DNA from 3 places in the Alkaliphilus metalliredigens QYMF genome. Region 2 is predicted to be linked to each of the others. Evidence: riboswitches for the same ligand, from Rfam matches in the RefSeq annotation. Region 2 holds a riboswitch; each other region holds the start of a gene.
What was found. A riboswitch is a leader RNA that binds a small molecule or an ion and turns the genes downstream of it on or off. The one in region 2 is predicted to bind cyclic di-GMP.
Positions count from the first base shown of each region.

Region 1 (4,297 bases), 130 kb from region 2:
ACCTCCGCCACCGTCATGTCTTTTCCAACTAGCTCCAAAGCTTCAGTAGGACATCTATCCACACATTTATTACAAAGAGTACAGTTTTCTCCATTAATTTTCCCTTCCTGTATAGCCTTTTGAGAACAGGTATCATGGCAGCTACCACAATGAATGCATCTCTGCTGTGTAAAGAGTATTTGCTGTTTCCTATCCTTGCTTTCAGGGTTATGACACCACCAACAATTTAAGGGACATCCCTTCAAAAAAACCGTGGTGCGGATTCCTGGCCCATCATGCAATGAGTACCGCTGTATATTAAATATCCTTCCTTTTTCCAAATTATCACCTCATTTGTAAATAGCAAATCACCTTAGTTAGCTATCACACCCATAGATCGCTTATATTTGTCTATTTAATATATTATAGATCTTTTAATGGTAGAAGAACAATATTTTTACAAAAATAGTAAAACCCCTTGGGTATGTGAAATTACCCAAGAGGTTTTACTTATCTATTCATGGCTCTATGGTTCTTTTAAAAGTATATTGCTATTTTAATACTTAAATTTAGCAATGGCCCCTTGCATTTCTTCAGCTAATCGTGCCAATGAATCACTTGCATTAGCTATTTCTCCCATAGATGCAGTCTGCTCTTCTACCGATGCCGAGGCTTCCTCAGTCCCGGCTGCATTTTCTTGTGATATGGCTGAGAGATTCTCAATGATTTCTATGATTTGGTTCTTTTTCCCTCCCATTTTTTCACTTGATTGATTGATTTCCGTTATGATTTCCTTCATCTTCTCAATTGCACCATTGATGCCTTTAAATTTATCGTTGGTAAACTGGACACTTTCTGTTTGTGATGCAGTGACCTTCTCCACCTCTTGGATTGTGTCAACGGCATGTCCTGTTTTATCTGTTAATTCCTTAATAATACCAGCAATTTCCTTTGTAAATGAATTAGATTGTTCTGCTAGTTTTCTTATTTCTTCTGCCACTACTGCAAAACCCCTACCTGCATCCCCTGCTCTTGCTGCTTCTATGGCTGCATTTAGAGCTAGTAGGTTCGTTTGTTCTGCAATACTTCTAATCATTTGGCTGGCATTTTCTATTTTTTCTGCACTTTCATTCGTATTGACAATAATCGTATAAACTTCTTCTGTAGATTCACTATTAATCTTTGTTTTTTCCACCAAATCCTTTAATATTTTAAAGCCTTCATCCTTTAATTTAGTAGCTTCATTTGCAGAAATATTCAAATCTTTGATGTATTGTTGATCTTTTTCAATTAACTCACCTAACTCATTGACATGTTCAACTCCCTTTTCCGTATCCTTTGCTTGGTCGTTGGCCCCTTCAGCAATTTCTTCAATGGTTTTAGCTACTTCATCTGCCGCAGTAGCAGATTGTTGGCTGGTAGCAGTTAACTCTTCAGCGGAAGCCGCTACTTGCTGGGCTGTCCCAGATATGTCTTTAACGAGATCAATCAAATTCCTTTGCATAACATCCAGTGCCCTGGTAATGGTTCCTATCTCATCTTTATTGTTTAAATACTTTTTCGTTTTACTATTTTCGTCAAAATACAAATCATAATTTGATATTTTCTCAATCTCCAAGGCTAAAATAGCGATTGGATCTGCGATTTTTTTGGCTATTGTATATACAAAAATAATTCCTATTATTAATCCAATTACTGTCACCATCGACAATCCATTTCTGAGCCCGTTGATATGTCCCTGTATTAATTGATTGGATCTTTCTCTTGGTACACCAAGAAATAATATTCCTATTGTATTTCCACTTTCATCATTGATCGGCTTATAGACAGTCATATAGGCATTGTCTAAAATCATCGCTTCTCCCACAAATTGTTTTCCTTGGGCTACATCACCATAAGCCAAACTATCTTTCCCCAGATATGTACCTACGGCTCTTTGTCCGTCTTCTCCCATAATATTTGTTGCAATTCTTTTGAAATCGTCATCACTTTTAGCAAATATAGTGGCTGCACTTCCCATGTCTTTTAGAATGGCATCAACCATTTCATTATTACCTTCTATGTTATTCCCTTTCGCATCTATCAATTGACCATTTTCATACTCTACATTTCCAAAATACTGCTGTAAATAGAATGTCGATGAAGCAATATCCCCCATCAGTTTTTCTCTTAATAATTCCTCTTCTAATTCCTGCATCCCATTTAACCCGCTATTATATGCTAAGAAACTGATGATTAAAGTGGTAAAAAGAATTAACGTACAAAAATAGATAATGAGTTTTGTTTTTATGCTTTTCATTTTTATGTTCCTCCCCGTTCAGATGTGTATAACTCTATACGTGTCATCAACCATAAATCTACTACTCATTTGAGACCACGAAGTAATACATACCTCCCTTTATATTGTCTTCTCCCTCATGATTACAGTGTTTTACTTGCTGATACCCTAAAAAAACATATAAAAAAGAAGACCCCTTGATAAAGGTGCCTTCTCCTAATAGATACATTAGTCTAAGATTTGCAACCTGACAATCATAGGAATAAAAACTTCCCTTAGACTCATGGCTTTGCGTCCTTACTTTTCAGTAAGTTTGCCCTTATCAACGTTGATATTATACAATTTAAGTTAAACTACAATGGCTTTCATTGTACAGTTTAAGCCAAACTAAATCAATAGTAATCATTACCAAAATAGTCTTTACTGTATAGTATCTTATTACCCTAAGTAGGTTTAAATAAACAGGTGCCCACAAGATCATAGCCCCCATTTCCATAAATTTCAGACCCTCTCCCCGAAGGGAGAGAGTCTAAGGTTTTTAAAATATTACTATGGCCTTTTAGCTCCAAAGGCCCTATTTACCAAGAAAGCAAAACCTACTACATAAAATCCCAGTACCAAAATCATCATGATAATAGAAGTTCCTGACATATAATCTCCTCCTTATAAGACACTCTCGTCATCACCCTGGGTAATGTCTCTACCTGCACCAATTTTACTTGCTAGCCAATTATTGGTCAGTAGTGCAATGACAATCAAGATTGCCCATTGGAATACAATGGTTCCTGCACTAAAGACCTCAAATGGAGCCCACCAATTACCTGGATACCACGAGATTGCTTGCATAAACCACCACCCCGTAACCACAACAAAGAATACCGGGAATAATCGAATACATGTGGACCACCATTTTCCAACTTTAAAGTCAGCCCATTCTGTATTAATATCATTATTTCTAGCTCTTTCAAGACCATACTTTGCCAAGGCAAAGGCAACAAAGAGACCACTGACTAATAGTCCCACTCCCCAAACCCAATCTTGATTGTCTAGGAAATGCAAACTATAGGCTGAAGGAATCCCTAACAGAAATCCCGCTACCACAATTGAAGCCGTTGCCTTTTTACGATCAAAACCCATATCCATAAGGTTTCTAACCCCTACCTCAATCATAGGAAGCAGAGAGGATAAAGCTGAAATTGCCATTGCCAAGAAGAAAATGGCTGCTAAAAACTGTCCTGCTGGCATTGTTGTAAAGAGCTGTGCCAAGTAAATAAAGGTAATTCCTGTGTTTCCTGAGGATAAGGCTTCAGCTGCAAACTCAGGGGTTGGGGATAGGGCATAAATGGCTGGCAATACTGTCATCGCTGCAATCAAAGCCCCAATATTGTCTCCAAAACCCATAATCATACAGTTTCCTGCCACATCTTCCTTCTGCTTGGTGTAAACAGAGTAGGTAATGATAAATCCCCAACCGGCTCCAGTTGACCATGCTGCTTGGGTAAATGCCTCTAGCCATATTGTTGGGTTCTTTAACATATGAAGGTTCGGTGTAAATAAGTATTCCAATCCTTGTAATGCCCCTGGAAGTGTCAAGGCTCTAATGACAGCTGCAATTAACAAGACGAAAAGTGTTGGGATCATAATCTTTGAAGCTTTTTCAATCCCACCTTTAACTCCCTTGTAAATAATAAATCCAGCAATCAACATCGATAGAAAGTGAAATGTGATTGTTTGAGAAGGTGTTGTGGTGAACACATTCCAAATTGCTTCTGTTTGCGCCGTGGTGACTCCAGGTTGAAATGCACCAGAAACCGCTAAAGTGAAGTACTTCATTGTCCATCCCATTACTACTGAGTAATAAAACATAATGCCTAAACAAACAACCGCAATCCATGTCCCCATCCATGTGTATTTTTTTCCGACAAAATCTCTAAATGCACCGATGGTTCCCAATCCAGTTTTCCTACCCATTACCATTTCACCCATTAATAGTGGAATAGCCCATACAAATAGTGCAATGGTCCATGCAATGACGAAGGG
Region 1 is NC_009633.1:606,870-611,166, reverse strand. Features, by position in the region: gene AMET_RS02930 (glycyl-radical enzyme activating protein) at 1-320, opposite strand, end outside; gene AMET_RS02925 (methyl-accepting chemotaxis protein) at 536-2,278, opposite strand; cyclic di-GMP riboswitch class I at 2,496-2,585, opposite strand; gene AMET_RS02920 (sodium-dependent transporter) at 2,921-4,297, opposite strand, start outside.
Region 1: it holds a riboswitch for cyclic di-GMP, as region 2 does, so the genes downstream of both, AMET_RS02925 (methyl-accepting chemotaxis protein) here and AMET_RS02345 (methyl-accepting chemotaxis protein) in region 2, are expected to answer to the same signal.

Region 2 (4,297 bases):
AAGTTCTAATTTTTGGCTGGGAGTTCTCACGGGATTTTAAAACTGTGTATACAGCAAGAAGGCACAGCCCTAACTAATCTAAGCTCTGTAAAGGACAAATGGGGAGTTAAATATCCCTATGCGATTAATAGCTGGGAAAATAACTGGGATGTAAAAAGTAAATGGACCCAGCGCTACCATAACTGGGACCAAGTGTTGAATCAACTATTAATCATCTTTGAAGACAGACTAGAAAAATACATTTAGGTGAAATTTTCATCCTAGCCTTTTCAGGCTCAAAGAATAATTAATAAACCAGATGGGAGGCTAAACTACTCCCATTCTAAAAATTTTCTTTGCCTAAAAGTATGCTTTGCATACGAACTGTTCCATAGTCTTATTTGTCCCTTAACCTCTTCTCCACTGCCTTTTCCTCTAGTAATCTCATCTTTTTCTTTAGATTGATCTTTGTTTGCTAGTAAATTTTGATTTGGCAATCGTTGTTTATCATTAGCAATTACCTTACTTTTTATGAACATCATTAATCAATTAGCTACTTTGTTTTGAATTGTCCAATTAAACTAGTTAATTCTTCACCTATTGTAGATAATTTTTGAATAGAACCCATCATCTTTTTAAACTCAGTCCCTTGTTGTTCGGTACCACTTGCTACTTCTTCGGTGACTGCGGATGATTCTTCGATCACTGCCGATATTTCTTGAACAGTAGCAGAGATTTCTTGACTAATACTTGCTACATCTGTAGATAAGCTATTAATCTCTTTAACTTGTAATATACTTTCTTCCGTACCTTGAATAATACTGCTAAAAGCATCTTTAGTTCTTTGTGAAGTTTCTAACCCCTTTTCTATTTGCTTATCTGCATCATTCATCAAGCTAACAGCTTTACTCGTGTTCTGTTGTGTATTTTTTATCAACGCCTCTATGTTTTCAGTTTCCCCTTTAGAATTTTCAGCAAGCTTTCTAATTTCTTCTGCAACTACCGCAAAACCTCTACCAGCATCTCCTGCTCTTGCTGCCTCTATAGAAGCATTTAAAGCAAGAAGATTTGTTTGTTCAGCAATATTATTTATCATTTGTAATATTTGTGAGATCTCATCGGAATCATTTTTTAATGTTCTTATCGTTCCCCCTAAACCATCGGTGAAATCCGCTATTTCTTGCATTACATTCATATTTTCATCTATTGTAACTTGTCCAGTTGCAGCTTTTTCCATAACACTATCTGTTGATTCATCTAATTTCTTTAGCTTTACATCAATATCTTGTATATTTTTGGCTAGTTCATCAACTGCATGTCCAATATCCGTAATGCTTTGACTTTGTTCATTGGAACCATTGGCTAGTTGTTGAGTGCTATTGGAAATCACTTCACTAAACTCATTCATATCACTAGAACTATCAGCTAATTGTTGGGTAGACAAGTTAATCGTTTCAGTAGCATTCTGTATTTGTCCAATTAGGACCCGTAAATTTTCTATAGTATGGTTAAACATATCAGACAATTGTCCAAATTCATCTTTACTTTTAACTTGTACTTTTTCCGTAAGATTGTTATTTGCTAATCTTTTTCCTAGATCAGTTAAGCTATCTAATGGTTTCTTTATAAAAAACTTAATGATACCAAAAGCTACACAACCAGCTAAGAAAATTGAAACTAAAGTTGACATCACATTCATAAGCAATAGATTATCCATCACTTGAGATGCATATTGCAGAAAGATAGAGTTGCCTGTAGTGACAAAAGTAAATGCAAGAACAATAAAAACAGTCAATTTAAACTGTAAACCCATCCCAGCTTTTCTGATACTTTTAATCTTAGAAACGTTACCATTTGACATTGTGATTCCTCCTATAAACACTTAGTAGCAAACTATTTTAGAACTAAAAATGTATTATCAGGACCTCTATTTCTTCTTGTATGAATACATCTATTTTTCTCATCCCCCCCCTTTTTTTTTACAAATTTGTTATCGTATTTTAAAACTCACATTCCGCTGAATGTATATTTATTTTTCACTAATTATTGATTTATGCAAATTAAATCCTTTTATTTGAATTAAAGGAAATTTGCAACTGTGATATTTTTAAATAATTTCAAATTTTTATTATGATTTTAGAATATTTATGCGGAATGTAAGTGAGAACTTACTATCAATAAAAAATCTTTATCTCTTCATAAAAAATGGGCCTCTATTAAAGGGGCCCGATGTCTTAATACACAACTAATCAGTAAGCATATTGGCTTTTACACTTACTAATTAGCATTCCGGCAACCTGGCAATCATAGGAATAGTGTCTTCCCTTAGACCCATAGCTTTGCGCCCTTATTTTTCAATAAGTTTGCTTTTATCAACATTATTGTTGGTATTATGCAATTTTCAATTAAACTATATTCTCAGTAGGACTTTTTATCTAATATAAGTCCCGTTTAGATAGTACTTATACTTCAACTCTAAAACTATATTTCGACATTTTTTCTACAAATTCCTTCTTTATTTTACAAATTTTTATATTTTTTCAAACTATAATCCTTATAACATTCATTTAATTACAGTTATTTTCACTAGTGTTCAAAAATTAGATAATATTTCTATTGATTTTTAAAATTTTTTTCAGTTTTGTTGATGGAGCTCTACAATTAAGCCTTCAGGGAATATATTCCAGTAAAATTAAATACAACTATCCTTATAAAACAATACTATTCCTGTCATTGCTTCATAAGTGGTACATCTTTCGCGAAAACGACTTAGGCTTCGGTCACTTAAAGGCTGTTCCATAGAACTGGTAGTATGCAGGCCATACTGAAAACGTATATCGAATATAAGTGATTCTAAAATCTCTTCATCTGTAACTCCATGCATCTCCTTTAATATCATGGCCCCAATAATAACATTAACGGGTGTATTAGGACGGAATGCTTTATCGCTATAGAGGACAGAAAACTCTTCTTCATCAATAGCAGGAAATACTTTTTGTGCAAAGGCTTTTGCCCATGATTTCGCAAGAAATTTTTTCTCTCTTTGTGTAAGGGAAAAAGCACTGTCATTTAAAGATATTTGATTATAATCATTTGCTACAAAAGCCACTTTTCAATCCCTCCATAATTAGTTATATTAAACTAATTATATCAAATTCGGATAAATAATGGTGTTTGTATTAAATTATCTGGTGTATATAATTCATTTTTATATGTAAGCTTTTGACACTCTAATCCTATTACATAAAAAAGTACCAGATAATAAAATATTATCTGATACTTTTTGTATTACTTTACCTACTGTTATATTTATCTTCAGTGTCGTTCTTGTAAATTAAACTGCACTTTCCTTTGCCTTTTCAGGTGTACTTGTCTTTGGAAAAACAATATTAAGCACAAGAGCAACTGTTGCCGCTATAACAATACCCGAACCACCAAATAAAAGTCGAATTCCTTCCGGCATATTGACTAATATTTCTGGAACAGAACTCATTCCTAGCCCTAATGCTAAAGCAGTCGCAAGGATGATTCCATTACGTCCATCCAGTGGCTCTTGGGTAACCAAATTAATCCCACTGATGGTGATCATTGAAAACATAATGATTGCTGCTCCGCCTAGCACACTACTTGGCATAATGGATATTAGTGCTCCAACCTTTGGGAATAATCCCGCAATAATTAAAAATATGGCTCCAGTTGCTATGGCAAATCTATTCACAACGCCTGTCAGTGCGACGATACCCACATTCTGACTAAATGAAGTATTGGGTAGTACGCCGAACAGTGCCGCAAGAGAGCTACCAATACCATCCATTATTACCCCACTAGATAATTCCTTATCAGTGGCGTCTCTTTTTAATCCTCCCATTGTGATACCTGAAATATCACCTACAGTTTCAACAGCTGTGACAATGTACATAACGCCCATTGCTACAATGGCATCCCAATGAAAGGCTAAACCAAATTTCAATGGCGTCGGGAAACTGAACCATCCAGCCCCCTGCACAGTACCGAAGTCTACCTTACCCATTGGAATCGCTATCAGATAACCTACTATGATTCCGATAAGAATTGCAGAAGCACTTGAAAATCCTTTTGTGAATTGCTTAAGCATTAGTATTGTTACCAAAACCACAGTTCCTAAAAAAAGATTTGATAGAGAACCAAAATCAGCAGCTCCCGATCCACCTCCAAAGGATCTTACTCCTATTGGAATTAGTGAAAGTCCAATGGTAAGTACCACTGTTCCCGTAACCAGTGGTGGAAAAAACTTTCTTAAAGGCTTAATAAAAAAACCTAAGACCCCTTCAAAAACACC
Region 2 is NC_009633.1:478,131-482,427, reverse strand. Features, by position in the region: gene AMET_RS27240 (hypothetical protein) at 13-246, shown strand; gene AMET_RS02350 (hypothetical protein) at 312-521, opposite strand; gene AMET_RS02345 (methyl-accepting chemotaxis protein) at 533-1,840, opposite strand; cyclic di-GMP riboswitch class I at 2,268-2,357, opposite strand; gene AMET_RS02340 (transposase) at 2,672-3,088, opposite strand; gene AMET_RS02335 (uracil-xanthine permease family protein) at 3,314-4,297, opposite strand, start outside.

Region 3 (4,297 bases), 490 kb from region 2:
CATAGGGACGGCGGCCACAGGAGAAGAGGCTATTTCTTATGCCCAAACACAGTCACCAGATTTGGTGTTGATGGATATTTTTCTTAAGGGAGAAATGGATGGCATTGAAGCTGCAACTAAAATACAAGGACAACTTAAACTGCCAATCATTTATTTAACCTCTTATTCAGAGACGAAAATTTTAGATAGAATCAAGGCAACAGAGTCCTATGGTTATTTAGTAAAACCAGTTAAGGAGAGTGTGCTTCATACGAATATTCAAATGGCCCTCTATAAAGCCGATATTGAACGAAAGCTTCGAGAAAGTGAAATAAAGTATCGTGCATTATTTCAAAACATGATGGATGGCTTTGGATATTTTCAAATTGTGATAGATGAGAACAACCACCCAGTGGATTTTATTATATTAGAGGTGAATAGAGCCTTTGAAAGATTAATGACAACCAGCCGCAGGAAAATTATTGGGAAAAGGGGTACCGAAGTATTTAAAGGAATGGTTGAGTCAGACTTTGATTGGATCGAAGAGTGTGGACGTGTTGCTTTAAATGGAGAAACGGTTCATCGGAAGGAAAGATACTTTGAGAATTTAAAAAAATGGATCTCTTTTGCTATATCAAGCCCTAAGGCTGGGGAATTTATTATTATTTTTACAGATGTTACTGAGCAAAAACAAATGCAAGAGAATTTTCGAGAAGGGAAGGATAGGCTAGATAGCATTCTCAATTCCATTGAAGACGCCATTTGGTCAGCAGATCCAAAAACCTTAGCCCTACGCTATCTCAACCCAGCAGGAGAAAAGGTGTTTGGTAGGCCTGTACGAGAATTGTTGGATGAAGGCAAACAGTTTATTTTTGAAATGGTTTTTCCTGAGGATCAAGAAATAATGAAGGATGCATTAGAACAAATATTCAAGACTGGAAGCTGGGATGTTGAACTTCGGATTGTACATCCTGACGGACAGGTGAAATGGATTCGAGATAGAGCGTGGATTGTAAAGGATCAATACGGTCAAACGGTACAGATTGATGGGATTGCCACAGATGTGACCACCAGAAAGTTAAATCATGAAGAAATTCAGTACTTGAGCTTTCATGATAAGTTAACAGGGCTTTATAACCGGGCATACTTTGAGGAAGAATTTAAACGATTAAATAAATATCGACAGCTCCCCTTAAGTATTATTGTGGCAGATGCCAATGTGCTAAAACTAGTTAATGATGCATTTGGACATAAAACGGGAGATGACGTGTTAATTAAAATCGCAGAAGTATTAAAGGATTCTTGTCGAGAAGAGGATCTGATCTTCCGATGGGGAGGAGATGAGTTTGCCATCTTACTACCACAAACTGAAGAACGGGTAGCCCTAGATATTTGCAAGCGAATACAAGAAACCTGTGATGATTTGAAGAGTGAACCGGTTAAAATTAGTATCTCTCTGGGAGCTGCGACAAAAACAAAGATAGAGCAAGATGTGAATACTGTGATTAAAGAGTCAGAAAACCGTATGTATCACAACAAGCTAATCAGAAGTAAGCAAGTAAGATATGAAATCATTAATTCGCTGCTGGCTACATTGGTTGAGAAAACCAGTGAAACAGCAGGACATATGGATAGACTACAAGTCATGGGGGTTGGATTAGGGAAGCAAATGAATCTGTCCCAAGGAGAATTAAAGGAACTACAGGTATTGGCAAAAGTACATGATGTTGGAAAGGTATCGATTCCTACTTATATACTAGAGAAACAGGAAGACCTAACAGAAGAAGAAATTGAGCGTATAGAAAAACACCCGGAAATTGGTTATCGAATTGCCAATGCAACTTCTGAACTAGCCACCATTGCAGAAGGGATATTATCTCATCATGAACGATGGGATGGATTGGGATATCCAAGACAATTAAAGGGAACTCAAATTCCGCTTCTAGCAAGAATTATCGGAATTGTAGATTCATATGATATCATTTGTCATGGAACCGCTCATAAACAGGGCGAAGGAGAAAATGTGGCCCTTCAAGAAATTATAAAAGGAGCAGGCACCCAATTTGATCCAGATTTAGTAGAAGCATTTGTTAAGATGATGAAGAGTAAAACCGATTAGGTTTTACTCTTTTTATTTGTATTTACTTCTATAAAGTGAAATTGATGAGTAGACTCAATATATTTTTCTTTATTTGTTATTATATTTGTATAATTTTATAAAATAATGTAGAATGAAGAAGGAATTGTTAAAAGTATGTCGAAATTGATTTATTAGAGTTAAGAGTTAATACTTTGGCTTTATTAATGCAGAACACTGAATAGGTATTAACTATTATTAGTAATATCGTTTAACTAAAAACTACATAATACCAACGATAATGTTGGTAAGGGCAAACTTATTGAAAAATAAGGGCGCAAAGCTATGGATCTAAGGGAATATTATATTCCTATGATTGCCAGGTTGCCGAAATGCAAACTTGTAAGTATAAAGATTAATATGCTTTCTGAGTATTTATGTATTGCGACACCTGGCCTTTTCCTAGAGGCCAGTTTTTTTGTGGAAAAAAGGAAGAAAGTAAATCAGTTTTCAGCATAGAAGCATAGAAGCATAGAAGCATAGAAGCATAGAAGCATAGAAACATAGAAACTATAGAAATGAAAATCATAGGAGGAATAAAAAAATATGGCTAACACAAAGAATAAGGGCAGAAGGTACTCAATCAAGTTAAGATTAATCGTTTTACCATTAATCGTTATATTTATTGCTATTTTAGGTATTGGGGTTAGATCTTCTCTTCTAATAAAAGACAGCTTACTGGATCAAATGCGAAGTGATGGCTTAGAACTTTCACATCTAGCTGCTGCACAATTAGAGACAGCCACTGTTTCTTTGGAAACAGTTAATACAATGATAGAAAACAATATAAGCGCAGTTGCTAGAAATGTAATCTCCAATCAAGATAATATGAGCAACAATACATTAACCCAACTGGCAGAGAGTTTAGATGTTCATGAAATTAATATCTTTAGTCAAACTGGTGAAATTATTTATTCTAACCTTAATGAAAACATAGGTTGGATTGCAGATGAATCACATGCTTTGCATCTTATGCTGAGGGAAGGAAAAGTTGAATTAATGGAAGAGATAAGAGAAAGCACTGTCTCTAATGACTACTATAAATATGGATACACAGTAAGTCCTACAGGGGATGTAATACAGGTAGGAATTCTCGCAAATGTGATTCATGACTTATCGGAAAGTTTTAGTTATCAAAGCACTGTTGAAAATTTAGCTAAAGAGGAAAATATTGTTTTCGCTCTTTTTGCAGATAAAAGCTTAAGGGCTATGGCTCACAGTGATCGGGAGAGAATTGGACTTGATCTTAGTGATGATGAAGGAATTCAAATAGCAGCTGGAAATGGAGAGGTTTATACATCGGAATATACTTATTTAGGAATAGAAGTATATGAAGTATTGGTTCCTGTTTGGATAAATGGGGAACACGTAGGGGCGATCAATCTTGGGATATCTATGGACAATGTATATGCTGCAGTATCGAAGAATACTGTACAAGTAGGCATTTTGGGATTGATCTCCTTTTTGGTAATTGGCAGTATCTTATTTGTAATGTCAAACTATGTAATCAAAATAGTCAATGTCGTAAAAGAACAGTTGAATGTAATTGCTTCAGGAGATTTAACAACTGAGTTTTCGCAAAAACATCTTAATCTAAAAGATGAATTTGGAGAAATGATCGGTTCTATCATTGACATGCAGACATCTATCAAGGCAATGATAGAAAATATAGCCACCACCTCTCAGCAGGTAGCAGCGTCTTCACAAGAGCTCACAGCCACTAGCCAACAGTCAGCTACAGCAGCAGATGAAGTCGCTAAAACCATTGAAGAAATGGCTAAGGGTGCCAATGATCAAGCCAGGAATACAGAACAGGGAGTAGAACATATTAACGGATTGGGTCAGTTAATAGAAGAAGACCAGCAACATATTACAGAGTTGAATAAGTCTAATAGTGAAGTAACTAAGTTAAAGGATGAAGGATTAGAAGTATTAAAGGATTTAGTAGAAAAGACAAACCTTAGCAATAAATCATCGGAAGAAATACATGAAACGATTGTAGAAACTAATAAAAGTGCTGAAAAAATAGAAACTGCAAGTGATATGATTAAAAGTATAGCTGAACAAACGAATCTACTGGCGTTAAATGCCGCTATTGAAGCAGCTAGGGCAGGGGATGCAGGTAAGGGATTTGCAGTGGTGGCAGAGGAAATACGAAAGCTAGCAGAACAATCTTCTAAA
Region 3 is NC_009633.1:971,984-976,280, forward strand. Features, by position in the region: gene AMET_RS24145 (diguanylate cyclase domain-containing protein) at 1-2,098, shown strand, start outside; cyclic di-GMP riboswitch class I at 2,359-2,448, shown strand; gene AMET_RS24150 (methyl-accepting chemotaxis protein) at 2,663-4,297, shown strand, end outside.
Region 3: it holds a riboswitch for cyclic di-GMP, as region 2 does, so the genes downstream of both, AMET_RS24150 (methyl-accepting chemotaxis protein) here and AMET_RS02345 (methyl-accepting chemotaxis protein) in region 2, are expected to answer to the same signal.